3 linked regions of the Egicoccus sp. AB-alg2 genome follow. The protein of the gene in region 1 interacts with the protein of each later gene in a pairwise test. Links are inferred from orthologs where the notes say so. Each region holds a gene or a part of one and is shown on either strand. Other genes may lie near its edges. The genes, in order: aceE, nth and groL.

The links.
Region 2: the proteins of aceE (region 1) and nth interact in binary tests that used the Escherichia coli proteins (3 or more experiments, as listed by UniProt). The link is inferred for Egicoccus sp. AB-alg2 from one-to-one orthologs.
Region 3: the proteins of aceE (region 1) and groL interact in binary tests that used the Escherichia coli proteins (3 or more experiments, as listed by UniProt). The link is inferred for Egicoccus sp. AB-alg2 from one-to-one orthologs.

Annotation. Positions count from the first base shown.
Region 1 is NZ_JBGUAX010000010.1:49,603-59,749, forward strand. What follows is about bases 3,708-7,051. They hold aceE (pyruvate dehydrogenase (acetyl-transferring), homodimeric type), read left to right. Parts: upstream 3,708-4,085; coding sequence 4,086-6,851; downstream 6,852-7,051. Other genes in these bases: ACERM0_RS18980 (hypothetical protein), read right to left, coding at 3,708-3,757; ACERM0_RS18990 (sulfotransferase), read left to right, coding at 6,907-7,051. Also shown: ACERM0_RS18960 (S-layer homology domain-containing protein), read left to right, coding at 1-807; ACERM0_RS18965 (pyridoxal-phosphate dependent enzyme), read right to left, coding at 1,348-2,325; ACERM0_RS18970 (hypothetical protein), read right to left, coding at 2,322-2,789; ACERM0_RS18975 (DUF1990 family protein), read right to left, coding at 2,849-3,424; more of ACERM0_RS18980, read right to left, coding at 3,431-3,707; more of ACERM0_RS18990, read left to right, coding at 7,052-8,265; ACERM0_RS18995 (OsmC family peroxiredoxin), read left to right, coding at 8,337-8,777; ACERM0_RS19000 (LVIVD repeat-containing protein), read left to right, coding at 8,981-10,147. UniProt on the Escherichia coli protein: Component of the pyruvate dehydrogenase (PDH) complex, that catalyzes the overall conversion of pyruvate to acetyl-CoA and CO(2).
Region 2 is NZ_JBGUAX010000003.1:208,271-217,847, forward strand. What follows is about bases 3,687-6,460. They hold nth (endonuclease III), read left to right. Parts: upstream 3,687-4,614; coding sequence 4,615-5,307; downstream 5,308-6,460. Other genes in these bases: ACERM0_RS06235 (hypothetical protein), read right to left, coding at 3,687-4,450; ACERM0_RS06245 (hypothetical protein), read right to left, coding at 5,318-6,037; ACERM0_RS06250 (TrkH family potassium uptake protein), read right to left, coding at 6,034-6,460. In the rest of the region: phosphate ABC transporter permease PstA, read left to right, coding at 1-96; ACERM0_RS06215 (phosphate uptake regulator PhoU), read left to right, coding at 117-818; phosphate signaling complex protein PhoU, read right to left, coding at 851-1,519; ACERM0_RS06225 (response regulator), read left to right, coding at 1,592-2,278; ACERM0_RS06230 (sensor histidine kinase), read left to right, coding at 2,275-3,579; more of ACERM0_RS06235, read right to left, coding at 3,602-3,686; more of ACERM0_RS06250, read right to left, coding at 6,461-7,548; ACERM0_RS06255 (hypothetical protein), read right to left, coding at 7,552-7,683; ACERM0_RS06260 (TrkA family potassium uptake protein), read right to left, coding at 7,680-8,342; ACERM0_RS06265 (TrkA family potassium uptake protein), read right to left, coding at 8,347-9,066; ACERM0_RS06270 (4-hydroxy-3-methylbut-2-enyl diphosphate reductase), read left to right, coding at 9,224-9,577. UniProt on the Escherichia coli protein: DNA repair enzyme that has both DNA N-glycosylase activity and AP-lyase activity. The DNA N-glycosylase activity releases various damaged pyrimidines from DNA by cleaving the N-glycosidic bond, leaving an AP (apurinic/apyrimidinic) site.
Region 3 is NZ_JBGUAX010000003.1:55,984-65,683, reverse strand. What follows is about bases 4,344-7,240. They hold groL (chaperonin GroEL), read right to left. Parts: upstream 6,660-7,240; coding sequence 5,028-6,659; downstream 4,344-5,027. Other genes in these bases: groES (co-chaperone GroES), read right to left, coding at 6,707-7,015; ACERM0_RS05610 (hypothetical protein), read right to left, coding at 4,344-4,792. In the rest of the region: ACERM0_RS05635 (CAP domain-containing protein), read left to right, coding at 1-285; ACERM0_RS05630 (GtrA family protein), read left to right, coding at 443-856; ACERM0_RS05625 (hypothetical protein), read right to left, coding at 831-1,718; ACERM0_RS05620 (GtrA family protein), read right to left, coding at 1,771-2,178; ACERM0_RS05615 (glycosyltransferase family 2 protein), read right to left, coding at 2,175-3,155; more of ACERM0_RS05610, read right to left, coding at 3,152-4,343; ACERM0_RS05595 (hypothetical protein), read left to right, coding at 7,756-9,267; ACERM0_RS05590 (transcriptional regulator), read left to right, coding at 9,479-9,700.

The sequences.
Region 1 (10,147 bases):
ACCGCCTTCGCCCACAACCCGGTGCCCTACGCCGGCGGCGAGGTCGGCGAGTACACCGGCCTGCCGGCAGGCGACGCGCGCCGCATGAACGGTGCGATCCACAACCTGGAGCGGCCGGTCGACGGTCCCGACGGCGACTCGGCCTGGCTGGACTCGGAGCGTCCGCGTCGGCCCGGCGCCGGCGACGGCGCCACCCCCGGTGGCGACTACGCACCGGGCGAGCTGGTCTACGTCGTCGACGAGAACTTCACGGCGCCGTGCACCGACTCGGGCAAGTTCTACATCGCCTCGCTCAAGGGCGCCGACCAGGGTCAGGCCTGGCGCACCGCGGACGAGGTGGCCGAGGAGGGGCCGTTCGAGCTCGACGAGATCGGCCGGTGGAGCGTCGCGGGCAAGGAGGGGACCAACAATCCCAACTCGAGCTGCTCGGCGCACTACTTCAACATGAAGGACGGGATCGTCGCCGGCGGTTGGTACGGCCAGGGCTTCCGCTTCCTGGACGTCACCGACCCGACCGACCCGATCCAGATCGCCTACTACCGCCCGAACCAGGGCAGCGGCTGGTCGGTCCACTGGATCGGCGAGGTGATCTACGCCAACGACACGCGTCACGGGATCCACATCCTGACGCTGGACGGGGACGCGGCCCACGCCGCCTCGACCCGCACCGAGGTGCTGGCTCCGCCGATGACCGCGCAGCAGGCGGCCTTCGAGGAGGACCTCGTCGCGGACCCGGTCTTCGGCTGGTCCTGCGCGCTGCCGGCCAGCGACCTGGCCGACGAGGACGTGCCGTCCGGCGACGCGTGAGCGTCGTGACCGGCTGATCGGCGCGCGGATGCGACGCCACGTGGCCCCGACCGCACCCGCGGTCGGGGCCACACCTCGTTCCCGGCCCGATGAGCGCTTGGTCGAGCCTGCGACGCTTGGTCGAGGCGGTGGCGCTTGGTCGGGTCTGCGGCGCAGGGTCGAGGCGGAGGCGCTTGGTCGAGCCTGCGACGCACGGTCGAGGCACTGATGCTCGGTCGAGCCTGCGACGCATCGGTGCGGCGCTGGACCGACCGTGCGTCACTCGGCCGACCTCGTGCGCGATGGATCGGTCACCGCGGTGCGACGTGCCGGGCGGGGCGAGGGTCGGGCCGGCGCTTGGTCGAGCCAGTGACGCTTGGTCGAGGCGGTGGCGCTTGGTCGAGCCGGCGCCGCTTGGTCGAGGCGGTGGCGCTTGGTCGAGCCAGTGACGCATGGGTGCGGCGCTGGGCCGACCGTGCGTCACCCGGCCGACCTCGCGCTCGACAGGCCCCGGTCACCGCGGTGCGGCGAGGCCGGGCGGGTCGAGGGTCGGACCGGCGCTCAGGCCAGGGCGCGGGCCAGCACCTCGGGGGTGACGTTGCCTCCGGACAGCAGCACCCCGACCCGCGCGCCCCGCAGGTCCGGGAAGCGTCCGGCCAGCAGGGCGCCCAGGGCGCTGGCGCCGGACGGCTCGACGACCTGCTTCATGCGGGTGGCCAGCAGCCGCATGGCCGCGAGCGCCTCGTCGTCGTCGACCCCCTCGACCCGGTCGACGTGCGCGCGGAGGAGCGCGAGGTTGCGGACGCCGACCTCGGGGGTCTGCTGGCCGTCGAGGAGGGTGCGCCCGACGGGGACCTGGACGACCTCGCCGCGCTGCATGGCGTCCCGGGCGGCGCGACGGCCCGCAGGTTCCACGCCGAGCACCGTCGCCTCGGGCCGCACGGCGCGCATGGACACGGCGCTGCCGGCGAGTAGCCCACCACCACCGATCGGCACGACCAGCGCGTCGAGGTCGGGCACGTCCTCCAGCAGTTCGAGGGCGGCCGTGCCCTGCCCGGCGATGACGTCGGGATGGTCGTAGGGCGGGACGACGGTGGCGCCGCGTTCGGTGGCGATGGCCTCGCCGATGGCGCGCCGGTCCTCGGTGTAGCGGTCGTAGGTGACGACCTCGGCGCCGTAGTCGCGAGTGGCGGCCACCTTGACGGGCGGGGCGTCCAGCGGCATGACGATCGTGGCCGGCACCGCCAGCAGGCGGGCGGCCAGCGCCACCGCCTGGGCGTGGTTGCCCGACGAGAACGCGACCACGCCGCGGGCGCGCTCGTGCGGGTCGAGGGCGGCGAGCGCGTTGTACGCGCCGCGGAACTTGAACGCGCCGATGCGCTGTAGGTGCTCGGCCTTGCAGAACACCGTGGCGCCCGTGGCCGCGTCCAGCGTCCGAGAGGTCAGCACCGGCGTCCGGTGGGCCACGCCGGCCAGCCGCTCGGCCGCCCGCCGCACGTCCTCGAACACGACGGGCAGGGCGTCGGTGGCCGTGCTCACGACAGGAAGGCGAGCTCGTCGCGGATCTGGTCGGCGACCGTCCGGTTGGTCGCGTTCTGGACGGTGCGCAGGCGGTGGCGGCGCTCGTGTTCCTCGCCGGCCCGTACCCACTCCATCGCCTCGGCCCGCAGTTGGCGGTCGGCGAACTCGACCACGTCCGGCCGCTCGACGTAGCGGGCGAGGTCGCGCAGGTCGCCCAGGGTGCGCAGCCGCTCCTCCGGGTCCGTGTCGGTCGCGTAGGCGTCGATCAGCATCGTCGGCGCATCCGGGTCCTCGGCGAGGCAGAGGTTGGCCGCGTGCATGGCGAGGTTGAGCTGTCGCTCCACGTGGGCGGCGCGCACGAACGTCGCGAGCCGTGCCGCGCGATCCGGGCCCGCCTCCTCCCGCTCGAGCAGCGTGAGTTCCTTGGTCAGGTCACGTGCGCGTTGGTCGGGTGCGACCGGTTTGTACTGCGTGTTGACCATGACCGACCTCCCGCCGGGGACGTGCCCCACGTCCGTGTCGTCCGCTTCTTCCGACGAGCCTAGCCCCGTCGGGGCGGGACGACGCCCAGGGCCAGCCGTCGGCAGGCGGCCACGTAGCCGTCGCCGACCAGCGACAACAGGGCATCACCGACTGGGCCGGCCAGCCGCAGGGCGAGGGTGTCGGGGCGGGCGAACGCCACCAGCCGGAAGCGGACGTCGCCGTCCACCTCGTGGCGCACCTCGAAGCCGGCCTCGCCCGCCTCCACGTGTCCCGGCAGGCTGCCGTAGACGAAGCCGCGGCGGTCGGACTCGTCGGTGACGGCGATGACCCGGCACGGCACCGTGACGCCGTACCCGGCCGGCCCGAGCGTCAGCAGCACGTCCTGCCCCGGCACGACCCGCGGACCGACAGTGTCGACGTGCAGGCCGGTCCGACGGTGCAGGTCCCAGGTCAGCAGCCCTTCGCCGGCACGTTCGAACGCGGCCCGTCCACGCCCAACCCGCACGTCACGATGCAGGTGGCGGTAGCCGTCCGGCAGGCGTCCGCCGGTCGCGCCCACGTCCGGGTAGTTGAACGTCGCCGATCCCAGCCGCCGCAGCCAGCCCTGACGTCGGCGCGGGGTCGTGAGACGCACGGTGGCTCAGCCCGTCGGATCGCACATCGCGCGGGTGTCGTCGCGCAGACGCTCCGCCGCCGCGACCACCTCGGGATCCTGCAGCACGCTGCGGTCCCCGGCCCGGACGGCCTCTGCGGCGTCGGCGAGTCGGCGGGCGTCGCCGCGCAGGTCCTCCGGCGCCTGCGCGAGCGCCTCCTGGGCGGCGTCGGCGGCGGTCTCGTAGTTGCCGCCCTCCAGGGCGTTGGCGGCGCGCGCCACGCTGAGGCAGAAGCGGCCCCGCTCGGTCAGGTCCTGGGCCCCGGACCGGACGTCGTCGACGCGTTCCTGCAGACTCGAACAGGCCCCGCTCATGACGAGCAGGGCCAGCAGGGTGGCTGAAAGACGACGCCGCAACACACCCGGACTCTATCGAGGTGAACCGGCCAGGTTCACGACCGTTGGTGACCGTGCGGAGGTGGTCGCCACCGCGGGCAGGACGTCGTCGGACGGCCCGGAGGCGGGCCGGGCAGGGCAGGACGTGGCCCGAGCCATTACCGTGTTGACAGCAGCGTCGGGTCCGCCCGCCGGCAGGTGTGCCTGTCGCCTCCCAGTCCGACGGTCCGGTCCGACACCGACGGGCCGGCCCCCGACGCCGGTTCGTCCCCGACCCTCTTTCGCGGGAGCCCACGTCGTGTCCGAGATGCGAGAGCAACAGCAGTTCGCCTCCAGCCCGATCATCACCGACGGCCTGCCGGCCCAGTACCCCGACATCGACGAGACCGAGACGACGGAGTGGCTCGAGTCCTTCGACGCCGTCGTGGAGGCCTCCGGCAAGGCCCGGGGCCGCTTCCTGCTGCTGAAGATCCTCGAGCGGGCCCGGCAGCGCAACATAGGCGTCCCGTCGCTCACGACGACCGACTACCTCAACACCATCCCGCCGGAGCGCGAGCCGCGGTTCCCCGGCGACGAGGCCATCGAGCGGCGCATCCGCCACCACATCCGCTGGAACGCGGCCGTGATGGTGCACCGCACCAACGTGGAGCGCGGCACCGGCGGGCACATCGGCTCGTACGCGTCGGCGGCGTCGCTCTACGAGGTCGGGTTCAACCACTTCTTCCGTGGCAAGGACGCCCCGGGCGGTGGCGACCAGGTCTTCTTCCAGGGGCACGCCTCGCCCGGGATCTATGCGCGTGCCTACCTCGAGGGGCGCATGGACGAGTCGCGCCTCGACCGCTTCCGGCAGGAGGTCGAGCCGGGCGGGCTGTCGAGCTATCCCCACCCGCGGCTGATGCCGGACTTCTGGGAGTTCCCGACCGTCTCGATGGGGCTCGGCCCCCTGAACGCGATCTACCAGGCCCGCTTCAACCGCTACCTGCACGACCGGGGGTTCAAGGACACCTCCGACCAGCGCGTGTGGTTCTTCGGTGGCGACGGCGAGACCGCCGAGCCCGAGACCCTGGGCGCCCTGGCGGTCGCCAGCCGTGAGGGCCTGGACAACCTCACGTTCGTCATCAACTGCAACCTGCAGCAGCTCGACGGGCCGGTGCGCGGCAACGGCAAGATCATCCAGGAGCTCGAAGGCGTCTTCCGCGGCGCCGGCTGGAACGTCATCAAGGTCGTGTGGGGCCGCGACTGGGACGAACTGCTCGCCCGCGACGTCGACGGCGTGCTCGTCAACCGGATGAACGAGGTCCCGGACGGGCAGTTCCAGACCTACACCGCCAAGCCCGGCGACTTCATCCGCGAGGACTTCTTCGGCAAGGACGCCCGGCTGCGCAAGCTCGTCGAGCACCTCTCCGACGACCAGCTGACCAAGCTCTCGCGGGGCGGGCACGACTACCGCAAGGTGTACGCCGCCTTCAAGGCCGCGACGGAGACCAACGGCGCCCCGACCGTCATCCTGGCCCAGACCATCAAGGGCTGGACGCTCGGGCCGGACTTCGAGGCCCGCAACGCCGTGCACCAGATGAAGAAGCTGTCGTCGGACGCGCTGAAGTCGTTCCGCGACCGGCTCGGCCTCGACGTCTCCGACGAGGAACTCGAGGGCGACCTGCCCCCGTACTCGCACCCCGGCGAGGACTCCGAGGAGGTGCAGTACCTCAAGGAGCGGCGCCAGGCGCTCGGCGGGTTCGTGCCGGAGCGGCGGGTCGCCTTCCAGGTGCCCGAGCTGCCGTCGTCGGACCTCTACGGCTCGCTGAAGAAGGGCTCGGGCAAGCAGGAGGTCGCCACCACGATGGCGCTCGTGCGCCTGTTCAAGGACCTGCTGCGCGACAAGCAGTGGGGCAAGCGCATCGTGCCGATCATCCCGGACGAGGCGCGCACCTTCGGCATGGACTCGTGGTTCCCGACCGCCAAGATCTACGACCGGCTCGGCCAGACCTACGAGCCGGTCGACCGGGACCTGCTGCTGACCTACAAGCAGGCCAAGGACGGCCAGATCATCCACGAGGGGATCACCGAGGCCGGTTCGGTCGGCACCTTCCACGCCGCCGGGAGCAGCTACGCCACCCACGGCGAGCCGATGATCCCGCTGTACATCTTCTACTCGATGTTCGGCTTCCAGCGCACTGCGGACTCGATCTGGTCGGCGGCCGACCAGCGTTCGCGCGGGTTCCTGATCGGGGCGACCGCCGGCGGCACCACCCTCAACGGCGAGGGCCTGCAGCACCAGGACCGCCACTCGTTGCTGATGGCGCAGTCCAACCCGGCGGTGGAGGCCTACGACCCCTCGTTCGCCTACGAGATCGCGGTGCTGGTCGAGGACGGCCTGCGGCGGATGTACTCGGCCGAGGCGCACGGTGGCGACGGCACGCCGGGCGAGGACGTCATCTACTACCTGACCGTCTACAACGAGCCGGTCGTCCAGCCCGCCATGCCCGACCACGTCGACGACCAGCAGATCATCGACGGGCTGTACCGCTTCAAGGCCGGCGAGAAGGGCGAGCACACCGCCCACGTCTTCGCCTCCGGCACGATCATGCACGAGGCGCTGAAGGCGCAGGACCTGCTCGCCGAGGACTGGGACGTGCGCACCGACGTGTGGTCGGCGCCGGGCTGGAACCGGCTGCTTCGCGACGGCGCCGCGGTCGAGTCCTGGAACCGCACCAACCCCGAGGCCGAGCCGCGCGTGCCGCTGGTCACCCGCATCCTCGAGGAGACCGAGGGTCCCTACGTCGCGGTCTCGGACTGGATGCGCGCCACGCCGTTCCAGATCGCGGACTGGATCCCGGGTCCTTTCGCCGCACTGGGCACCGACGGGTTCGGACGCTCCGACACCCGCGACGCCCTGCGCAAGTTCCACCGCGTGGACGCCCACTCGATCGCCTACTGCGTGCTGGCGGAGCTGGTGAAGGTGGGCAAGCTGGACGCGGCGGTGCTGACCAAGGCGATCGAGCAGTACGAGCTGTCCTTCGACCGGGTCCCGTTCTTCGGTCAGCCGGGCGAGTCGGACGACATCACCCGCTAGCGGGTGCGACGGTGAACCCCGCGCCCGGCACCGCCTAGGCTGGCGGTGCCGGGCCATGCCGGGGGTCACCGGCACGGTGCGCATCCGATCTCCCGGCGTGGAAGGTGGCGTGGTGGGCATGTCGGAGCGAGACCGGATCGCGGCGCTCGAGCGCCAGAACGCGCGCCTGCAGCGCAAGCTCGATGCCCTGCGATCCAGCACGGCACTGCGGGTCGGCGAGACGATCGTCGGCACGGCGCAGCGTGTGCTGCCGACCTCGGTGGTGGACCGCATCCGGGCGCGCCGTCCAGGTGGCGCGGATCCCGCCGCGGGCCCCGCGGGCGCCGCGGTGCCGGCCGGCACGGCGGGCGCACCGGAGCCTTCCACCGCAGCGGTGCCGGCTGCCCGTGGCGTCGCCGAGCTGCCCACCTTCGAGGTGACCGAGCGACCGAGTTTCCCGGCCCCGGGCGAGCAGGCGGTCAGCCGCCGGCGCCCACAGATCACCCCCACCGACCACGGCGACGTCGGCGCCGTGCCGGACGGGCCCATCTTCGTCGGGGGGACCGGGCGGAGCGGCACGTGGGTCATCGGCCGGCTGCTCCACGCCCACCCGGCCTGGGTGACGATCCACACCGAGCTGCGCTACCAGGCGGACGGGCCCGGGATCGTCGACGTCCTCGCCGGCCGGGAGACCCCGGAGGCGTTCGCGGAGCGGGTGAGCGCGACGTTCCTCGACGTCATCGGGCCGTCCGGCAAGCCGAAGGGGCTGCAGGTCGTCGCGGGCGGCGGCGAGGTACGGCGTGCGCTGCAGCGGTTCGTGCAGCGGGCGGAGTCGGACGTCGCCGACGCGCTCGGGCAACTGCTGCTCGAGGTCGTGGAGCCGTTCGTGCGCGGCCGTGAGGGCCTGGGCTGGTCGGAGACCACGCCCGGCAACGTCCGGGTCGCGGATGCGCTGCTGACGGTGCTGCCGAAGGCGAAGCTGATCCACACGATCCGCGATGGCCGCGACGTGGCGGCCTCTGTGGCCAAGATGCCGTGGGGGCCGAACTCGATCGAGCGGGCCCTCGACTGGTGGGCCGGCCGGGTCTGGGCCGGGCACCTCGGCACCGTGGGCGCCGACCAGTCGCGCCTGCTGCGGGTGCGGCTGGAGGAGCTCGTCCACCTCGACCGCGACCGGCAGCTCGAGCGGCTGGTGTCCTTCACCGGCTTCGAGGACGACAAGCCGATGCGGGCCTACTTCGAGAAGCACATCAACGCGACCCGCGGCAACGTCGGCCGGTGGCGCAACCAGGTCGACGCCGCCGAGCGCGACCGGGTCGACCGCCGCTACCGCGACCTGCTGGGTCGTCTCGAGGCGGCCGGGGTCACCCACCTGCCGACCCCGCCGGACGCGGTCGACGAGCTGGCCGCCCCGCAGGGTGTCCCCACGGCCTGACCGATGCCGGGCGCGCCGGCGCGGGCGCACCTAACGTCGGTCCGCGTCGACAGCGACCAAGGAGACCGGCAATGGCGACGACCCGTACCTCGAACGCCGAATGGCGCGGCGACCTGAAGAGCGGCGGCGGTGAGCTGTCCCTGGGCAGCGGCCGCTACACGGGGCCCTACACGTTCGTGTCCCGCTTCGAGTCGGGTGAGGGTGGCACCAACCCCGAGGAACTGCTCGCCGCCGCACACGCGGCCTGCTTCTCCATGGCGCTGTCCAACATGCTGGCGCAGGACGGCACGCCCCCGGACTCGGTCCGCACCGACGCCGTCGTGACGCTGGACACCGTCGACGGCAAGCCCGCGATCACGAAGGTGGAGCTGACCACCGTCGGCAAGGTCCCGGGCCTGGACGCGGACGGCTTCCGTGCCAAGGCCGAGGCCGCCAAGGACGGCTGCCCCGTCAGCAAGCTGTTCGCGGGCGGCTCGGCGGAGATCACCGTCGACGCCCAGTTCGAGGGATAGCCCGCCGCTCGGGCGCACGCGACGGCCGGGCGGGTGCCCGGCCGTCGGTGTGTCTCCCCGGGCCCCTCGTCGGCGGCCGATCGGCGCAGGTGTTGCGCCCTGCGGCCACCGCCGCGGTCCGCCCTGGACAAGCCCGAACTAGCTCACAAGGATGCCCACCGACTCGTCGCCCGAGGGAGACGACGGGTCCGGAGAGGGAGTCCATGACAAGACGCAGGAGGTGGGCCAACGCGGTGCTCGTGCCCGCGCTGGTGCTCACGTTGGGGGCGACACCCGCCCAGGACGGACTGCCGATGCCGCCCGGCGACGCCCACGGCGTCGACTACTGGGGGACGGTGGAGCTGTCGGGCCTGACCTCGATGAACGTGGTGCAGTACGGCAACCGGGACGTGCTGTTCGCCGTCGGCCGCTTCGGGCTGCGCTCGTACGACATCAGCAACCCGAAGGCGCCGCAGGAACTCGGCCGGCTCGAGTCCGACGCCCTGAAGTTGCCCGGCGACGTGGCGGGGACCTTCTGGCAGAGCGAGTCGACCAACTTCGACCAGAAGCGCAAGCTCGCATTCCTGTCTCGTGACCCGCGCGCGTTCAACCAGCCGCAGAACCAGGGCATCGCGGGCGTGTACATCATCGACATCAGGGATCCGGCGGCGCCCGCGCTGATCACCTTCCACGAGGTCCCGGCGGGCCACACGACCACGTGCATCAACGACTGCCAGTACCTGTGGAGCGGTGGGCCGGCGCCTCGCGTCGACCAGCCCGCCGACTGGATCGGTCGTCCGATCTTCGTGACCGACGTCCGCAACCCGAAGAAGCCGTTCACTCATCCCGACCCGATCGACACCGGGCGCTGGCGGGGACGGACCGACTACAGCCACGACGTGCAGGTCGACAACGAGGGCATCGCCTGGGTGTCGGGCCGCGGCGGCGTGCGTGGCTACCGCACCGAGGGCCGCCACTGGGACCCGGTCCAGGAGCGCTACCGCGTGGCGACCGCCTGGGACCCGATTCCGTACGGCGGTGGCGAGATGGAGGCGCCCTACACAATGTTGGGTGCCATCCACAACAGCGAGCGGCCCGTCGACGGCCCGCCGGGACAGCGCAACGGCGTCGGTGTCCGCGACAGCGAGCGGCCGTTCCGCCCCGGGGCGAACGACGGCGCCGACCTGTCGCTCGGCTACGAGGCGGGCGAACTGATCTACGTGACCGACGAGGCGTTCCTGCCCTGCGCGGACGCCGGCAAGTTCTGGATCGCGTCGATCAAGGGCTCCACGGACGGTCAGGCCTGGCGCTCGACCGACGAGAACCCCTACCAGTTGGAGACGGTGGGTGTCTGGTCGCCATACCAGAAGGAAGGTTCGACCGATGCGGGC
Region 2 (9,577 bases), on another replicon or contig:
GCAGCGGCCATCGTGGTCCTGCTCCTGGTGACGTTGACGGCGAACGCGGTGGCGATCGTGCTGCGCAACCGCTACGACAAGGGGCGGGCACGATGACGCCGACCGAGGGAGCGAGCGTGAGCGACCCGATCCGCCGACAGGACCTGCCACCCATCCACGAACCGCAGGCCCCGGTCCGGGTGGCGTTCCAGCAGTGGCTCGACGAGATCGACGACGAACTGATCGGGGGTGCGCTGCTGGTGGCCGAAGCGCTGCCACGCTCGGCGCGCGCCTTCCTCGGCCGGGACCTGACCGTCGTGGACGAGGTCCGTGCGATGGCCTCGGACGTCAACGACCGCTGCCGCCGGGTCGAGGAGCAGGGGTTCCTGCTCCTCGCCCGCGAGTCGCCCGTGGCCGGTGACCTGCGCCGCCTGGTGGGCATCCTCCGCCTCGTGACGGCCGTCGAACGCTCCGCCGCGCTCTTGCGCCACGTGGGCGAGGCCGTCGAACGGGTCGACGCACCGATGCTGCCGGCGGAGATCCGTACCACCATCGAGGAGCTGGCTGCCTACACGGCCGAGGTCTTCCGGCGCGGTGTGGACGCCTGGCGACAGCGCGACGGGCTCGCCGTGCACGAGGTGGACCGGCTGGACGAGTCCGTCGACCGCCTCCAGGAGCACCTGCTCGACGCCTCGCAGCGGCAGGTCGACGGGGCGGCCGAGCTGCTGGTGCTCGGACTGCTGGCGCGCTACTACGAGCGCATCGCGGACCACGGGGTGTCGTTCGCCCAGCACGCGACCTTCGCGGTCACGGGTGAGCGCGTCGACGTCGGGCGATGAGCCGGACCGGGGAGGGCAGCGACGTGGGGGCGTCAGCCCGCATCGAACGACGACAGCTCGATGGTCTGTCCCGTGACGGCGAAGACGGCCTGCTCGGCCACGTCGACGCCGTGGTCGGCGTAGCGCTCGAGCTGCCGGACGAGCTGGATCATGTGCGTCGCCCACTGCAACCGGTGCTCGTCCTCGGCGGCCAGGCGCACCAGCCGGTGGAAGATGCCGAGGTACAGCCGGTCGACGTCGTCGTCCAGGCGGGAGCAGGCCTTCGCGGCGTCGACGTCGCGGTGCACGAATGCCTGCAGGGAGCCCCGCGCGACCTCGCGGGCCCGTGCCCCCATCTCCAGCAGCTGCCCGGTCAGCGCCGCGTCCGCCGGCAGGTCGCTGACTCGCTCGACGGTGCGTGCCACACCGACCGCGTAGTCACCCATCCGCTCGACGTGCAGGCTCACGTGGATCAGCGCGGTCAGCAGCCGCAGGTCACCCGCGACCGGGCCGTGCAGGGCGACCGCGGCCAGCACGCCGTGCTGGACCTGCTCGTAGCCACGGTCGACCTCGGCGTCGGCCTCGGCCACGCGCCGGGCGGCCTGGAGGTCGCCGAGCTCGAACGCCTGCAGCGCCTCGCCCAGCATCGCATCCGCCCGCTCGGCCATGGCGACCACGCGCGTCAGCAGCTGGTCGAGCTGGTGTTGGAGATCGTTTCTCACGCGGCACCCCCTGCCGCGGCAGCGTAACCCCACCGTCAGCCCCACCCACACGCACGAGGACGGAACCGAGACATGCCGAAGCTGCTGCTCGTCGAGGACGAGAAGTCGATCGCCGAGGGCCTGGCCATCACGCTGGAGGCCGAGGGCTTCCAGGTCGCGTGGGTGAAGGACGGCCTCGACGCGATCCCCGCCTGGGAGCGGGTCCGCCCCGATCTGGTCGTGCTCGACCTGATGTTGCCCGGGATGTCGGGCACGGAGATCTGCCGGACCATCCGCGCCCGCTCGGACGTCCCGATCATCATGCTCACCGCCCGCGAGGCCGAGGTCGACCGCGTCGTCGGCCTCGAGCTGGGCGCCGACGACTACGTCACCAAGCCGTTCTCGACCCGCGAGCTGGTCGCGCGGATCAAGGCGGTCCTGCGCCGGGCGCCACTGCAGGACCTCGCCGGTGACGTGGCACCGGTCGAGGCTTCCGGTGTGCGGGTCGACCGCGTCCGTCACGAGGTCAGGGTCGATGGGGAGCTGGTCGATCTTCCGCCGAAGGAGTTCGAGCTGCTTGCCTACCTCGTCGAGCACGCGGGACGGGTACTGACCCGCGGCCAGCTCATCGACGAGATCTGGGGGAGCGACTACGTGGGTGACACCAAGACGCTCGACGTGCACATCCGGCGTCTGCGGACCCGGATCGAGAAGGAGCCCGAGACCCCCTCGCGCATCCAGACCGTACGAGGCGTCGGATACCGCTTCGCCGACTCGTGAGCGCGCGCCCGCTGCTGGCCGCACTCGGGCTCGGGCTCGCGGCCTACGCGTTCGCGCGGGTCGCGCCCGGCGGTCTCGGCCTCGCGCTGACGCTCGCCCTGGCCGTCGTGGTCGGTGTGATCGTGGACGCCGCGGAGTCCCGCAAGGTCAGCCGCCTGGCGGAGCGCGTGAACGCGTGGATGAGCGCGGCCGAGCACCGGCCGGTGCAGGTCGGCGGCAGCCACGCCTGGCGGCAGCTGGGCATCGTGCTGAACGCGCTCGGCGCCGCGTACCAGCGGCGCGGCGAGCGGATCGCCCGCGAGCGGCCCTGGCGCCGCGAGCTGGTGGACTCGCTGGTCCAGCCCTCGCTGCTGTTCTCCGGCGAGGGACGCCTGCTGGCCGCCAACGACACCGCCCGCGAGCTGCTCGGCATCCCGGTCGACGCCGGTGACATCACGGTCGTGCAGGCCGTCGGCAGCGCCGCGCTGGCCGGCGCCGTGCGCGAGGCGCGGTCGTCCCGGGTGCCGATCACGGTCGACGCCGAACACGGCGAGCACGAGCTGCGCTCCGTGGTGTCGTTGGTGGGCGACGAGACGCTGATGATCATCACCGACCGCACCCGCGAGCGCCGCGTCGAGGAACTGCGCCGCAACTTCGTCGTCAACGCCTCCCACGAGCTCAAGACCCCGGTGACCGGGATCCAGACGCTGGCCGAGGCCCTGCGCGTCACCATCGAGAAGGACCCCGACCGGGTGCCGTCGCTGGTGAAGCAGCTCGGCGACGAGGCCGAACGACTCGCCCGGCTCGTCCACGACCTGCTCGACCTGCGCCGCCTCGAGGAGCGCGGACCGCTCGAGCGCGTGCCCGTCGACCTCGCCGAACTCGTCCGTCAGGTCGTCGTCGGGCAGCTCCCGCGTGCCGAGGAGCGGCAGGTCGAGATCGGCGTCGAGGCACCCGACCGCGCCTACGTCGCCGGCGTGCCGGGCGACCTCGAGGTCATCGTCAAGAACCTGGTCGGCAACGCGGTGCAGTACAACCGGCCCGGCGGGTTCGTCGAGGTGCACCTCGGCTCGTCGGACGGCGCGTACGTGCTGAAGGTGCACGACACGGGCATCGGTATCCCGCAGCAGGACCTCTCGCGCGTCTTCGAGCGCTTCTACCGGGTCGACACGGCCCGCTCGCGCGAGACGGGCGGCACGGGCCTGGGGCTGTCCATCGTCCGGCACGCCGTGGAACGCCACGGTGGGACGGTCCGGGTGGAGAGCCTGCTGGGGGAGGGCACGACCTTCACCGTGACGCTGCCGGTCGAGCCGCGCGACTGAGGTTCGGCGATTGTGCGGGGGGTCAGCCGCGGCGGTCGTCCTTCGCGGGCTTCACGGGCTTGCCCGACCGCTCGGCCTTCGCGGGCCTCTCGGCCTTCGCAGCGCCGTTCCGCCCGCCGGCGTGCGTGGGCCTGCCGGCGTGGTCGGGCCGACCGGCGTGGTCGGGCCGACCGGCGTGGCTGGGCCGACCGGCGTGCTCGGGCCGACCGGCGTGCTCGGGCCGACCGGCGTGCTCGGGCCGACCGCGGCCGGTCGCCTCGCCCGACGCGTCGTGGTCCTCGGGCGACGGTGCCAGGTCGGCCACCGCCGCGCACAGGGCCTCGACACCGGCCGAATCCGCGAGGTCGAAGCTGCCGAGCTCACCGAGGTCGAGCACGCCGCCGTGCGCGGCCGTGCGCACGAAGGCGCCGTGGTTGGGCAGTCCCGCGACGGGCCGGCCACGCGGCGCACACCGGGCCACCTGCGACACCAGGGCGCCACGGCCCTCGCCCGCCGACTCCCTGTCGTCCTCGGCGTGCTCACCGTCCTCGCGCTCGTCGGCGTCCCCGCCGTCGTCGCCGTCCTCGCCGTCGTCGCGGTCCTCGGCGCGATCGGCATCCTCGACGTCCTCGCCTTCCGAGGTCTCGGCGCTGCCGTCCTCGTCGCGACCCTCGACCGCCTCCGCGTCCTCGTCGTGGCCTTCGACGTCACCCTCGTCGAGGGCGGCGTCGTCCGGCTCGTCCGACGGGTCGCCGGCATCGGTGTCACCGAGCACCTGGCGGATCAGCAGCCCGCCCAGCGTGGAACCGTCGGACTCGGTGGCCGAGACCGGCAGGGCCAGGGTGACGGCCAGCACGGTGGCCAGGGCGAAACTGGGTGCGGTCTTGCGCATGGACGTCCCCTCCGCGTCACGGCCCCAACACGACATCGTCGAGGTATCGGCACCGGCGATGTGCGCACTTGAGCCCGACCGTGCGTCCTGCGGTCCGCTACCGGCCACCCGGCCCGGACCTGGCGGCGCACGGCGGTCCGCATCCGGCGGCTACGGTCGCGGCCATGAGCCGCACCGACATCCCCGCCGACCTGACCCGCGACCGTGGCAAGACGCTGCGGGCCCCGGTGATCCTCGACCTGCTCGCGCGGGAACTGCCGGACGCGACCATCGCGCTGGAGTTCTCCAACCGTTGGGAGCTGCTCGTCGCGACCATGCTCTCCGCACAGTCGACCGACGTGAAGGTCAACGAGGTCACCCGGGTGCTGTTCCGCGAACTGCCCGACCCGAAGGCCGTCGCGGAGGCGCCGCTGGCGCGCATCGAGGAACTCGTCGGCGCGCTGGGCCTGTTCCGACAGAAGGCCAAGAACGTCCAGGCGACGGCCCGACTGCTGCTCGAGCACCACGACGGCGAGGTGCCCGGGACGATGGAGGAGCTCCTGGCGCTGCCCGGCGTCGCGCGCAAGACCGCCAACGTCGTGCTGTCCAACGGCTTCGGGACCCACGTCGGCGTCGTCGTGGACACCCACGTCGCCCGCCTCGCCCGCCGGCTGCGCTTCACGCGCGAGGAGGACCCGAAGAAGATCGAGCGGGACCTGATGCGGCTGTTCCCCCGCGAGCGCTGGCTCGACGTCTCCGACCTGCTGATCCACCACGGGCGACGGACCTGCCTCGCCCGGCGCCCCCGGTGCGAGGACTGTGTGATCGAGCCGCTGTGCCCCTCGTCGCAGGAGGCCGGCCTCACCGACAAGCGGTAGGTCCGGGGCCTCAGCGCCGGCTGGCCACCCGTGACCAGGTCAGGGCGGCGCCGGCGGCGACGGCGAGGATCGCCGCGACGACGGCCTGTGGCGTGTGCAGCGGCTCGTCGATCGCGACCGTCGGGGCGATGATCTCCAAACGGTCGGCGCGCAACGTGATGCCGCCGCCGTCGTCGGGATCGGCTCGCAGCAGGACGCCTTCCAGCAGCAGGATGTCGCCGCGGCGCCCGGGGCGGCCGACGCCGTCGATCTGCTCGTGCAGTCCGTCCGGCAGCCAGACGGCCAGGCCGGTGTTGAAGCCGCGGTGCTGGCGATGTGCGCCCATCGGTCCGACCGAGAGCGCGTAGTCGTCGTCGTTGACCTGGACCCAGACACCACCACGCCGCTGGATGAGCTCGCCGACGGCCTCGCCGACGAACGTGACCCGCAGGCCGTCGAACGCCTCGGGGCAGGCGTAGACGTGCTCGGAGGTGATGCGGCCACCTTCGAGCAGCCCCATCCGCGCCGTCTCCAGCGTCTCGTCGTCGGTGCCGCGGCGGCACAGGGCTGGGTCGGCCTCGAGCGCCACGAGCGGCAGGTCCTCGACGATGAACGGCTCGGTGTCGATGAGCGGCTTGGCGCGAAGCAGCAGTTCCGTCCCGCCGAGGACGGCGACCAGCAGCCCGACGGCGACCACGAGGATCCAGCGGGTCGGGCGCCGGCGGGGAGGGGTCGTGACGCCGCGGCTCATGCGGACGCCCTTCCGCGCGCCAGCGAGACGAGGTAGCCCAGCATTGCGAAGACGGCGACGAACTCCAGGCGGCCGAGCCACATCTGCACGAGGTAGACCGCCATGAGGCCCCGCGGCATCCCGGGATCGGTCACGCCGATGGACAGGCCGATGTTGGACGCGGCCGAGACGGACTCGAAGAGGGTCTGGGTGATGTCGTACTCGCCGTAGGCGAGGCCGATCATCGCGCCGACCAGGTACGTGACGACGAACAGCAGCAGGACCGAGGTGGCGGCCCGTGCGGTCTGGTCGCGCAGGATGTGCCGCCGGCCGGCGTGGTACGTGGTCACCACGACGGCGGACTCCGGGTTGAGCAGCTTGCGGACGTCGTGCAGCAGGGTCTTCGCGGCGATCCCGACGCGGAGGGCCTTGATGCCGCCCGCCGTGGAGGACGCCATGCCGCCCACGGCCATGGCGGCCACGATGGCGGCAGGCGCCAGCACGCCCCAGTCGGTGAGGTAGGTGACGTCGGTGTTGACCTGCGCGCCCGCACTGGACACGGCGGACAGGAGCGTGAAGAAGCCCTTGCGCACGAGCGGTTCCAGGCCGTCGTAGACGCCCGAGCGCACGAGGCCGAAGCAGATCACGGCGAAGAGGAACGACGAGGACAGCGCCAGCGTCTTCGTCTCGATGTGGCGCAGGACCTGCCGCCAGTCGGCGTGCCAGAGCGCGAAGTGCAGCCCGAACGACAACGAACCGGCCAGGAGCAGCACCATGACGACGCTCTCCACCGCGAACGAGTGGTAGTACGCCACGGACGCCTGCATGGGCGCGAAGCCGCCGGTGTCGAAGGCGGCGAAGAACAGCAGCAGCGCGTGGTAGATCGCCCGCCCGGGGGTGAAGCCGGCCACCAGCAACGCGACGAACAGCGCGGCCGTGCCCACCACCAGGAAGGTCGCCGCGACCCGGAAGATGAACCGCGCCGTCCGGATGAAGTTGGGCAGGATGCGCTCGTCGCGGGCCTCGGCGACGTACAGGGTGCCGATCCGTCCGCCGCCGGCGGCGAACAGCGAGAGCACGACGATGATGATCCCCTGACCGCCCGCGAAGTGCAGCAGGTGGCGATAGAAGTCCATCGAGAGCGTCGTGTGGTCCAGGTCGCTGATGACGGACAGGCCGGTGGTGGTCAGCGCCGACATGCTCTCGAAGACGGCGGACAGCCAGTCCTCGTAGTGCCCGGACAGGTGGAAGGGCACGGCCGCGAAGACCGCCCCGATCAGCCAGGCCAACGCGACGGTGACCATGCCGTGGGCCCAGGTCAGCTGCTGACGAGTGGCGAGCTTGGCCTCGGTCGCGCCACCGACGATGCCGCACAACGACGCGCCGATGACGAACGCGGTGAGGGTGTTCCACTCGCGTAGGGCGAGGGCGACGACGGCCGCCAGGGCCATGACCAGGCCCAGGCCGAGCAGCACCTTGCCGAGGTAGAACCCGATCAGGCGCAGGTCGTCGGCGCCGGGACGCAGCAGCACGGCTCAGCCCACCAGGAGCAGCGTGACGGCGGCGATCGCCGCAGCACCACCGATCGCCACGAGGAAGATCACCAGCAGCAGGCCGATGCCCTTCGCCGCGCCGCCGGATCGCCTGCGGTCGGCCGTCGGCCTCACCGTCGACCCAGCAGCGTCGAGGTGATCCGCGCCTCCAGCTCCGGGCTGGTCAGCATGACGACCTCGTCGCCCGGCAGCAGCTGTGCGCCGCCGCGCGGGATGACGGTCTCGTCCCCACGGAAGATGGCCACCAGCACGGCCTCGTGCGGCAGGTCGAGCTTCTCGATGGGCCGCGGCTTCGGGGCACCCGGACCGTCGGGGATGCGCAACTCCACGAGGCTGACCCGTCCACCCTTCAGGCTGGTGAGGTGGATGAGCTCGCCGATGGAGAACTCGTTCTCCAACAGTTCGGAGATCAGGCGCGTCGACGACACCGGCTCGATGCCCAGACGGTCGAAGATCTCCACGTTCTTCGGCGTGTTGACGCGGCTGATCGCGCGCTTGACGCCGAACTCGATCTTGGCGAGCTGGCAGGCCACGAGGTTGTCGTCGTCCTCGTGGGTCGTGGCGACGAAGACGTCGGCGCGATCGGTGTGTGCCTGCTCGAGGTAGCGCACGTCGCACGCGTCACCCTCGATCACCAGCACGTCGGTCTCCGCGACCAGCTGTTCGCAGCGGGCGCCGATGCGCTCGACCACGGTCACCTCGTGGCCCTTGTCGACCATGTCCCGGGCGATGTAGCGGCCGATCTTGCCGCCGCCGGCGATCACGACGTACACGTGCTCACTCCACTTCCGTCGTGAGGCCCCGTCCACCCCGCAGCGCCTCCACGCGCCCGCGGTCGAACGGGTCTCGCACCAGTTCCTGGATGCGCCGGTGCGCGGCCGGCTTCATCGCGGCCGTGACGACGTCGTCGCGTTCCAGTCGGTCGCGGCGGTCGGGAATGAAGACCCGGGTGCCCCGGCGGACGGCGGCGATCCGCAGTTGGCCGTCGATCTCGAACTCCTCGACGGTCGTGCCGTGCCCGCGGGTGTCGATCTCCAGTTCGACCACGGACACGTCCGTGTCGGTGAAGGCGACGTGCAGCGGATAGCTCTCGTCACGGAACTCGTTGAGGAACAGCTTCGCGATCAGCCCCGTGCCCGACACGTAGCGGACCCCGAGCTTGCGGTACACGTCTTCGCGTTCCGGGTTGAACAGCCGTGCGATCGTGCGGGGCACGTCGTAGAGGTGGGTCGCGATCTCCACCGCCATGAGGTTCGCGTTGTCGAAACGCGTCACGGCGATCAGCCCGTCGGCGCGCTGGACGCCGGCCTGTTCCAGCACGTCGCGGTCGGTGCAGTCGCCGACCACGGTCTCGCCGTTGAACGCACTGCCGAGCCGGTCGAAGGCCAACGGGTCGACGTCACAGACGACGACGTCCGTGTCGGCGTCCTCGGAGAGGCGGTCGGCGATCTCCGCTCCCAGTCGGCCGCAGCCACCGATGATGATGTGCACGGCCACCTTCTTCACTCGACGGGCCCGCGCGACGAGGGCATGCCACAGCCCGGTCCTCGGTGACCGGGCCAGGCCACAGTATGCCAACCGACGGGTCGGCGGCAGCCCGCGCCGGCGCATGGCGGCCCCGGACGTGCCCGGACCTCGTCGCTACCCTCCTGGCATGCCTCCCACCACGCTCCTGCTCGCGGCACCGCGCGGTTTCTGCGCCGGTGTCGACCGCGCCGTCCTGATCGTCGAGAAGGCCCTCGAGGCCTACGGCGCGCCCGTCTACGTCCGGCACGAGATCGTCCACAACACCCATGTGGTGGAATCGCTTCGGCGTGAGGGCGCGGTCTTCGTCGAGGACGAGACCGAGGTCCCCGAAGGCGCGGTGATCGTCTTCTCCGCGCACGGGTCGCCCCCAGAGGCGTTCGCCAACTCGAAACGGCTCGGGCACACCCTGATCGACGCGACCTGCCCACTCGTCACGAAGGTCCACAACGAGGCCCGCCGGTACGCCGACGCGGCGATGGAC
Region 3 (9,700 bases), on another replicon or contig:
AGCGCGGCGAAGATCACGTTCGGCTGCGCGAAGACGCGCTACTGCCCGGAGCAGGCCCTGACCCGGACGGAGATGGCGGCCTTCCTCGGCCGCGCGCTGGGCCTCTCGCCCAAGCCACTGCGCGACTTCTCCGACGTCGATCGCAACGACCCGCACGCCGGCTACATCCAGGCCCTGGCCGACATCGGGGTCACCGAGGGCTGCGCCAAGGGCCGCTACTGCCCCGACGACGCCGTGAGCCGCCAACAGATGGCGAGCTTCCTCGTGCGCGCCTTCGAGCTCTGAACGACCCTCCCAGGCCCGCGCCCACCCCCGAGCGCGCGGTCTCGTCGAGCGGCCGCCCGATGGGCGGCCGCTCGTCGTACGCTGCCGCCGCCGTCGACGGCACGGGTGGCGCACGGCCGGCCGCGCTGTCCGGGCCCGTCGTGATCGTCGAGGTGTCATGTCCAGCGCCCAGCTCCGCGCCGCACGGCCCACGGGTCTGCGCGACCTGCGCCGGCTCGTGCGCTACGGGCTCGCGGGCGGGACGGCGGCCGCCACCCACTTCGGCCTGCTCGCGCTGCTCGTCGAGGTGGCGGGGCGGCAACCGGTGACGGCGTCCGCGGTCGGATTCCTGGGCGGGCTGGTGGTGTCCTACCTGCTGCAGCGACGGTTCGTGTTCGCGACCGGCCACGCGCACGGTCACACGCTGCCGCGGTTCCTGACCGTGGTGGGGCTCGGTCTGCTGCTCAACACGCTCGTCCTGTTCGTGGGCACCGGGGTGCTCGAGCTGCACTACGCCTGGGTGCAACCGGCCGCGTTCGCGTTGGTGCCGCTCAACAACTACCTGCTCAACAGCCTCTGGACGTTCCGCTGACGTCGTGGTCGAGCGTCGCGGCGGCCTCCGGCCGCCCGAGCCGGTGTGCGATCGCCGTCGCCGCGACCTCGGCCGCGACGGCGGGCGGCGGCACGATCCGTCGCCACGCCTCGCGCGCGGCTGCCTCGGCGTCCGGGTCGCCGCCGAGGTCCGCCCGGGCCAGCTGGACGGCCCACGCGATCACGGGCGGCGCGAGCGCGGCCGCCGCCTCGAGGAGGCGTGCGTCCCCGCGAGCGACGCCGCCGAACAACAGGCCCTTGGCGGCGTGGAAGCGGCTGCCGTGACGCGCGTCGGCCGGCTGCACGGGACCGCCCGTTCGCTCGTCCCAGACCGGCAGGCCGCCGGTCGGCAGCGGGTCGCCGCCCAGCGCGGCGACCTCGACGCGGACCCAGGCCAGGCGCAGCCGCTGCCGTGCGGCCCGCGGTCCGTCGTGACCGTCACGCCCGTCGGCGGCCAGCGCACCCACGGCCTGCTCGGCGGCGGCCAGGCGACGCCGGGCGCCAGCGAGGTCACCGTGGCCGACCGCGTCGGCGGCCAGGGACACACGCAGCATGGCCGCGTCGACGGCGTCCTCGGCCTGCAGCAACGCCGGCCACTCCACGGCCTCGGCGGCCGCGTGCAACCCCAGCTCGCGCAGGACCCGGCCGCGTTCGGCCGCGATCCAGGGCTGCAACTCGGGCAGGTGGACCCGGCCCCACTGCTCCCAGGCGAGATCCCCGCGGCCGAGCCGCGACCAGACCAGCCCGTGCCAGACGGGCAGCGCCGCCTCGTGCCGTAGCCCGACGGGCGCGGCCGGATCGAGGTCGACGTCCGGCGGCAGGAGCGCGGCGAGCGCGTCGTCCGGAGGGATGGGAGGCGTCACGGGCGAAGCGTACGTGCCGACGCGCGTCGTCGGACCGCGCGGCCGGTGCGTGTCAGCGGAACGTCCAAAGGCTGTTCAGCAGGTAGTTGCTGATCGGGATGGCGACCAACGCGACCAGCTGCACGAGCGCGTAATGGCCCTGCGCCCAGGCCGTCCCGGCCGCCATGATGCCGGCGTTGAGGAGCAACCCGACGCCGGTGACCGCGAGGAAGCGGGGCAACGCGACCCGCGTCGCGGTCGTCGACGCGAAGACCCAGCGCTTCTGCAGCGTGTAGGACACGGCCACGCTGCACAGGAAGCCGACGGTGGAGGCGGCCACGGGTACCACCCCGACCACCTCGACGAGGACGAACAGCACGCCGAGGTGGGTGGCGGCACTCGCGGCGCCGGCCACGCCGTAGCGCACCAGACGCCGAAGCTCGCCCAGCCGGTGGACGACCCCTCGTGGACCGGCGCTCACGACGTGCCGTCGTGCGGGCCGGGCGACGGAGCGTCGTCCGCGTGCACGCGCTCGGCGACGAGGTAGCGCGGCCGCCCCTTCACCTCGTCGTGGATGCGGGCCAGGTAGCTGCCGATGATGCCGAGCCCCATCAGCACGAACGTGCCCTGCACGAGCAGGACCAGCAGCAGGGTCGTGAAGCCGGGCACGGTGTCACCCATCGCCCAGCGCACGAGCGTCTGGATGCCGAGCAGGAGGGCGAAGACCGCGAAGACGACGGCCGCCACGGTCACGAGGTGCAGCGGCGCGGCCGTGAAGGAGGTCAACCCGTCCAGCGCGAGGCGCAGCAGCGACCGGGTGCTCCACCGCGACGTGCGCTCGCCGACGTCACCGACGTCGAATTCCAGGCGTGTCCGCCGGAACCCGATCCAGGTGCTGGTGCCGCGGAAGAACAACACCCGCTCCGGCAGGGAGCAAAGCGCGTCGACCGCCGGCCGGGACAGCAACCGGAAGTCGGAGGCGTTCTGCAGGTCCACGCCCGTGGCGCGCGAGAACAGCCGGTTGAAGCCGCGGGCCGTCACCTGGTGCAGCACTGATTGGCCGGTGCGGGTGCGCTTGACGGCCTCGACGACGTCGGCGCCCGCACGCCACTGGGCGACCATCTGCGGCAGCAGGTCGGGTGGGTGCTGCAGGTCGGCGTCCATGACGACGACGGCTTGCCCGGTCGCCGACTCGAGGCCGGCGATCATCGCGGCTTCCTTGCCGAAGTTCCGCGACAGCCGCAGGCCGTGGACCCGTGGGTCCTGTGCGGCGAGGTCGGTGATGTGCTGCCAGGAGTCGTCCCGCGAGCCGTCGTCGACCAGCAGTACCTCGAAGTCGATGCCGTGCTCGTCGAGGACGGCGGCGACCTGCTTGGCGAAGGCCGCGACGCCGTCGCCCTCGTCGTGGACGGGGCTGACGACGCTGAGCGTCGGTCGCTGACGAGGATCCGGGCTCATGCGTCCGCCTCGCAGAAGGGACGGCCCCACTGTGCCTGGGCACCGTTGCGGACGGCATGACGAAGCCGCTGGTGGTGGCGTTCGTTGCCGTTGACCTCGAAGAACTCCTCGAGCAGGGCGCACCGACGCGCGTCACCCTCGGGCGTGGGCACGAAGGCGAGCATCTCCAGCGCGATGCGGTCGTGCAACGGCGGCTCCGCGGACGTGCGCTCGGCACGGGCGAAGGTCTGGTTGGCAGACACCGTGACGAGACAGACCACCGTAAGCACGGCCGTGCCGGCGGCGACGACAGCGCGGCGGCGAGGCCCGCGATCCCGGCCGGCCAGGGCGAGCAGCCCGGCGACCAACACCATGGCCACGCCCGCGAGCAGCAGGTTGGACTCGCGCCAGCCGTGGCCGAGCGGCCAGCCGTCGAGTGCCCGCTGCTGCACCTCGCGGCTGAGGGCGGTGAGCAACGCCGCGGACAGCGTCGTCACGGCGCCGGTCGCCGCGACCGCCAGCAGTGCCCGACCGCCGACGACCGGCGCCGCGCTCGCCCGGCGTGCCATGACGACCGCGAGCGCGACGATGACGGCCCACACCAGCAGGTCGGCGGCCCGGCTGGTGAGGAACCAGTTCCCGGGGGTGCGTCCGACGGCCACGTCCCAGGCCGACCACGGCAGCCAGGAACCGAGGCGGTTGACCAGCACGCCGGGGACGTCGCTGCTGAGGTGGACCTCCGACTGCGCGTAGCACGTCGTGACGCTGCAGCGCTGGGCGATGTACAGGCGCAGCGGCACGAACACGGCCAGGAAACCGGCCATGCCGGCGCCCAGCTGCCGACCCGCGGCGCTGGCGACGAGGTCGCGGACGGACAGACGCAGCGTCAGCAGCCCGCGGCCGGCCACGGCCAGCACGGCCACCGGCGCGACGAGGTAGGCCAGCTCGTTGAACGACGCCATCGCTGCACCGAGCAGGAACGCGCCGACGACGGCGCCGGTCCCGAGCCGCCGCCGTTCGAAGGGGCCGTGCCGCACGGCGACGAGCGCGACGCCGACGACCACGGCCGCCGTGGAGAAGTACATGTCCGTGAACAGCACCACGGTCGACTGCGAACCGGCGGCGATCAACAGGCCGGCGGCGGCGAGCGGGACGAGGTGGGCGACGGCCGACGGGGGTGCGGCCCGCAACGGCGTTCGCGAGGCGACGGCGGCGGCCAGCAGCGTGCTCAGCACGACCAGCGCGACCATCGACACCGAACCGAGCAGTCGCGACGTGACGTTCGCGGGCAGGGCGAGCAGAAAACTCAGCTCGAAGGTGAGCAGGTCCTGGCTGCGCTCGAGAATCCGTCCCAGCGGCCGGAAGTTGCCGTGGTTGTTGAGGTAGGTCGGCACGCCACGCGCCGTGTCGACGAGCAGCCCCCAGGGCCGACCGTGGTACTCGCCCCCGAAGGCATAGATGTTGAACCGCTTGTCGGCCCGGAAGGCGATACCGAGCAGCGGCAGGGTCGTCAGCAGCGGCAGCACCGCGGCGCGTACGAGCGTGGCCGTCCACGCGGCGCCATGGCCCGACGGCTCGGGGGCCGACGGCTCGGCGTCGGCCCGATCGATCAGCGCGGCCGACGACTCGCCGGCGCCGCGCACACTGCGTTCATCCACCGGTACACGATCCCCCGCTGCGTGGCACGCGCGAAGGGCATCACAGCGGTTCCGTTCGCGACCGTCGTCACCCCGGGCGGGAGAACGGGGTGCGACGGGCATCGAGGACCGCGGTGGCTGCCACGCGCGTCGCGGAGGATACCCGCGGTCGACCGACGGGCGCTGCCGCCACGGGAAAGGCCCCGCCGTGTGGCGGGGCCTTCCCGGTGCGACGTGCTCGCCGCGGGGGCGTGGATCAGAAGTCCATGCCGCCCATGCCGTGGTCGTGGCCACCGGCGGCCGCCTCGTCCTTGGGCTCGGGCTTGTCGGCCACGAGCGCCTCGGTGGTGAGGAGCAGACCGGCGATCGACGCGGCGTTCTGCAGCGCCGAACGGGTGACCTTGGCCGGGTCGATGACGCCGGCCTTGACCAGGTCCTCGTACTCGCCGGTGAGGGCGTTGAGGCCCGAGCCGGGCTCCATGCCGCGGACCTTCTCGACGACGACGGAGCCCTCGAGGCCCGCGTTCGACGCGATCCAGTACAGCGGGGCGGACAGGGCCTGGCGGATGATGCGGGCACCCGTGGCCTCGTCGCTGTCGAGCTCGAGCTTGTCGAGACCGGCCTCGGCCTGCAGCAGCGCGGTGCCACCGCCGGCGACGATGCCCTCCTCGACGGCCGCACGCGTCGCGGACAGAGCGTCCTCGATGCGGTGCTTGACCTCCTTGAGCTCGGTCTCGGTCGCAGCGCCGACCTTCACGACCGCGACGCCGCCGGAGAGCTTCGCGAGGCGCTCCTGGAGCTTCTCGCGGTCCCAGTCGGAGTCGGTCTTCTCGATCTCGGCCTTGATCTGGTTGATCCGGCCGGTGATGTCGTCCTGCGAACCGGCGCCCTCGACGATGGTGGTCTCGTCCTTGGTGATGACCACCTTGCGGGCACGGCCGAGCAGGTCGACGGTGGTGTTCTCGAGCTTGAGACCCACCTCCTCGGAGATGACCTGGCCGCCGGTCAGGATCGCGATGTCCTGCAGCATGGCCTTGCGGCGCTCACCGAAGCCCGGCGCCTTGACGGCGGCCGACTGGAAGGTGCCGCGGATCTTGTTGACGACCAGCGTCGCCAGGGCCTCGCCCTCGAGGTCCTCGGCGATGATGACCAGCGGACGGCCACCCTGCATGACCTTCTCCAGCACCGGGAGCAGGTCCTGCACGGCCGAGATCTTGGAGTTCGCGATGAGGATGTAGGGGTCCTCGAACACGACCTCCATGCGCTCGGGGTCGGTGACCATGTAGGGCGAGATGTAGCCCTTGTCGAACTGCATGCCCTCGACGAAGTCGAGTTCCATGCCGAAGGTCTGCGACTCCTCGACGGTGATCACACCGTCCTTGCCGACCTTGTCCATGGCGTCGGCCAGGATGCGGCCGATGGTCGGCTCGTTGTTGGCCGAGATGGCCGCGACCTGGGCGATCTCGTCCTGGGTCTCGATCTCGCGAGCCTGGTTCGCGATCTCCTCGACGACGCGCTCGACGGCCTTGTCGATGCCGCGCTTGAGCTGCATCGGGTTGGCGCCGGCGGCGACGTTGCGCAGACCTTCCTTCACGATGGCCTGGGCGAGCACGGTGGCGGTGGTGGTGCCGTCACCCGCGACGTCGTTGGTCTTGGTCGCGACTTCCTTGGCCAGCTGGGCGCCCATGTTCTCGTAGGCGTCCTCGAGCTCGACCTCACGAGCGACGGTCACGCCGTCCTTCGTGATCGTGGGAGCGCCCCACTTCTTGTCGATGACGACGTTGCGGCCCTTGGGGCCCAGCGTCACCTTGACGGCATCCGCGAGCTTGTTGACGCCCTTCTCCAGGCGCCGGCGCGCGTCCTCGCTGAAGCTGAGGATCTTCGCCATGCGGTGTCCTCCTAAAAAGGTGGTGTGTCGGGTCCGGTCGGGGCTTGTCAGCCGACGACGGCGAGGATGTCGCGGGCCGACAGGATCAGGTACTCCTGGCCCTCGACCTTGACCTCGGTGCCGCCGTACTTGCTGAACAGCACGGTGTCGCCCGCGGCGACGTCCAGCGGGATGACCTCGCCGGTGGTCTCCGAGCGCTTGCCCGGGCCCACGGCGACGACGGTGCCCTGCTGCGGCTTCTCCTTCGCGGTGTCCGGGATCACCAGACCACTGGCAGTGGTCTGCTCGTTCTCGTCGATGGTGACGATGACCCGGTCATCGAGAGGCTTGATCTTGACCTCGGTGGCGGTGGCCAATGTGCCCTCCCTAGGTCTGTCTTCGGCGGGGTGACGCGAGTCGCGACCCCGTGACGGACGGAAATGTGGGCGCGCTGGAACAGCGCGGGTCCCGGATCCGGGTTCGGTGGCCCGAGGGGCCGGTCCCGAACACCAGCGCGTCAGGTGCGCTGGCACTCCCGGATTCCGAGTGCCAGCGCGGACGCTAGCACTCGCCCTCGAGGAGTGCAAGAGCTGCCCGGCGCACCGACCGCGACGTTGAGGGGCGGGGACTCAACCCCCGCTCCGCCGGCCCGGCCCACCTCGACCGTGCTCCGACCGCCCGCGAGGCATGCGCCGGTCGGCCGCCCGTTCGGCGACAGCTCGCGCAGCCAGAGCGCTCCGTGATCGATCGATTACGAGGCGTTATCGGACTAGGTCGCAAGCCCTCCGAAGGGGCTACCCGCTCTGGCCGACCCGGCCGCCAAGACGGCCGAACGTCAGGGACATTCGCAATCGGCCGCATGGCCGCGAGCCGCTTGAGTGCTCGGTACGCCGCCTAATCCATGGGAGAACGCGGCGTCGGACACCGAACCGCGGTGACCGTACGGGGACGCAGGGACCTCTGGACCAACAAGCGGTCGCCGGAGCCGGCAGTGGGCGCGTACAGGGCGCCGGCTGCCGTCCTCGGGTCCAGAGCGAGCGAGTGGCGAGACCGACCCCGGAACCGACCAGCGCGTCGGCTCCCCGGGAGTCGACGCCGACGCTCGAGAGGTTCTGGCATGACGCACATTCGACGGAGGCACGCCGCCTCCCTCGTCGCGTTGCTGGCGCTGGTGATGGCGGCTTTCGCGCCCGCCCTCGTACCAGCGGCAGCACACGCGGACGACCACGGCACGGAGAGGGACGCGCCCGCCGCCGACGGCGGCACCATCGCGTGGACCGGCAACGGCAGCGACAACCTGCCGTGTCCCGACGGTATCCACTGGGTCTTCACGGCCGGATCCGTGGACAGCGCGCAGTTGACGTTCAACGGGACGACCTACCAGCCGACCAAGCACGTCGGCGCGGTGCACTTCTCGACCCCCGGCGCGAGCTCGGCAGCGGACATCGACGCTTCGGTCTCCTACACCGGCGACACGGGCTCCGGCAACGCCGTGCTGACGATCAGCAACTGCGAGGGGACCGGCGACGACGAGGGCGACGACAACGGCGACGACAACGGCGACGACAACGGCGACGACAAGGGCGACGACAAGGGCGACGACCCGGGTGACGACGAGAAGCCCGCGCCGCTGCGCCTGACCTTCATGCAGGAGTGCCCTGAGGACGTCGAGGAGCGCGACGGCAAGGTCCGCTGGCGCGTCAGCAACCCGAACGACGTCGAGGTGACCTTCACGTACGAGGTGGTCGGCACCGCCATCACCGGCGAGGGCACCGTCGCTGCCGCCTCGACGACCGAGTTCTTCACGGCCTTCGGGAAGCAGACCGTCCGGTTGAAGGTCGACGGCGAACAGGTCGACGTGAAGGCCGGCGGCGACACGTACCGCGACGACTGTGACGTGACGGGCGACGAGCCCGGCGACGACAACGGCGACCAGCCCGGCGACGACGACGGCGACCAGCCCGGCGACGACGACGGCGACCAGCCCGGCGACGACGACGGCGACCAGCCCGGCGACGACAACGGTGACCAGCCCGGCGACGACGACGGCGACCAGCCCGGCGACGACGACGGCGACGAGGGCCCTGAGGCCGGCGTCGACCTCGAGGTGAGCGTGGTCTGCCCGGAGGGTGCCGCCGGCTTCGTGGTGACCGCCCAGGGACGCCACCTCGACACGACCGCCGCGCAGCTGCACGTCGCCCACAGCGGCGCCGCCGCTCCGTTCTGGTCGACCGACGTCGAGCTCGGCGAGGCCGTGCCGTTCGCCTGGCCCCGCGCGGACGACCTGGACCTGCCCACGTTCGTGGTGTGGGTGACGGTCGACGACGTCCGCAGCAACCTGGTCACGCTGGACGTCGACGAGGTCCTCGCGCTCTGCGACGAGGTCCTCGACGAGGTCGTCGACGAGGACGATGACACGAACCGACCCGGCACCGACGCTCCCGACGAGCGTGAGCCGGAGACGGCACTCCCGGTGGTCGTCGACCGCCGGCCGACGCCGACGGTCGCCGTGCCGACGCGCACCGCGGCCGGCCAGCTGCCGCGTACGGGTCTGCCACTGGGCGGCCTCCTCGCGGCCGGGCTCTTCGGCCTGCTGACCGGTGCGGGCCTGCTGTACCGGCGCAGCTGACAGGTCCCCGCTGGTGGCGGAACCGTACGGCTCCGCCACCGGCGGCACCCGTTCCGCTCGTTCTCACGCATGCCGGCCACGGAACGGCTTGACTTCGAGCGACCACCGACCGGGAGACCCCGTGAGCGACACCGTCGTGGACGCCGGCGACGTCGACGTCGCCGTGCGGCTCGCCCTCGGAGCGGATGTCGGCCTCGCCCCCTCCGAGGTCGTGTCCTCGACGGCCCGACCCACGGGCAATCTCGTCGGTGAGCGGCTTCGCGACATCCGTCGGCAGCAGGGGTTGTCCCTCGCCGAAGTGGAGGAACGCAGCGCCGGCCACTGGAAGGCCGTCGTGGTCGGGGCGTACGAACGCGGTGACCGTGCCGTCACGATCTCGCGCCTCGCGGGCCTGGCCGCCTTCTACGGCGTGCCGCTGTCCAGTCTGTTGCCC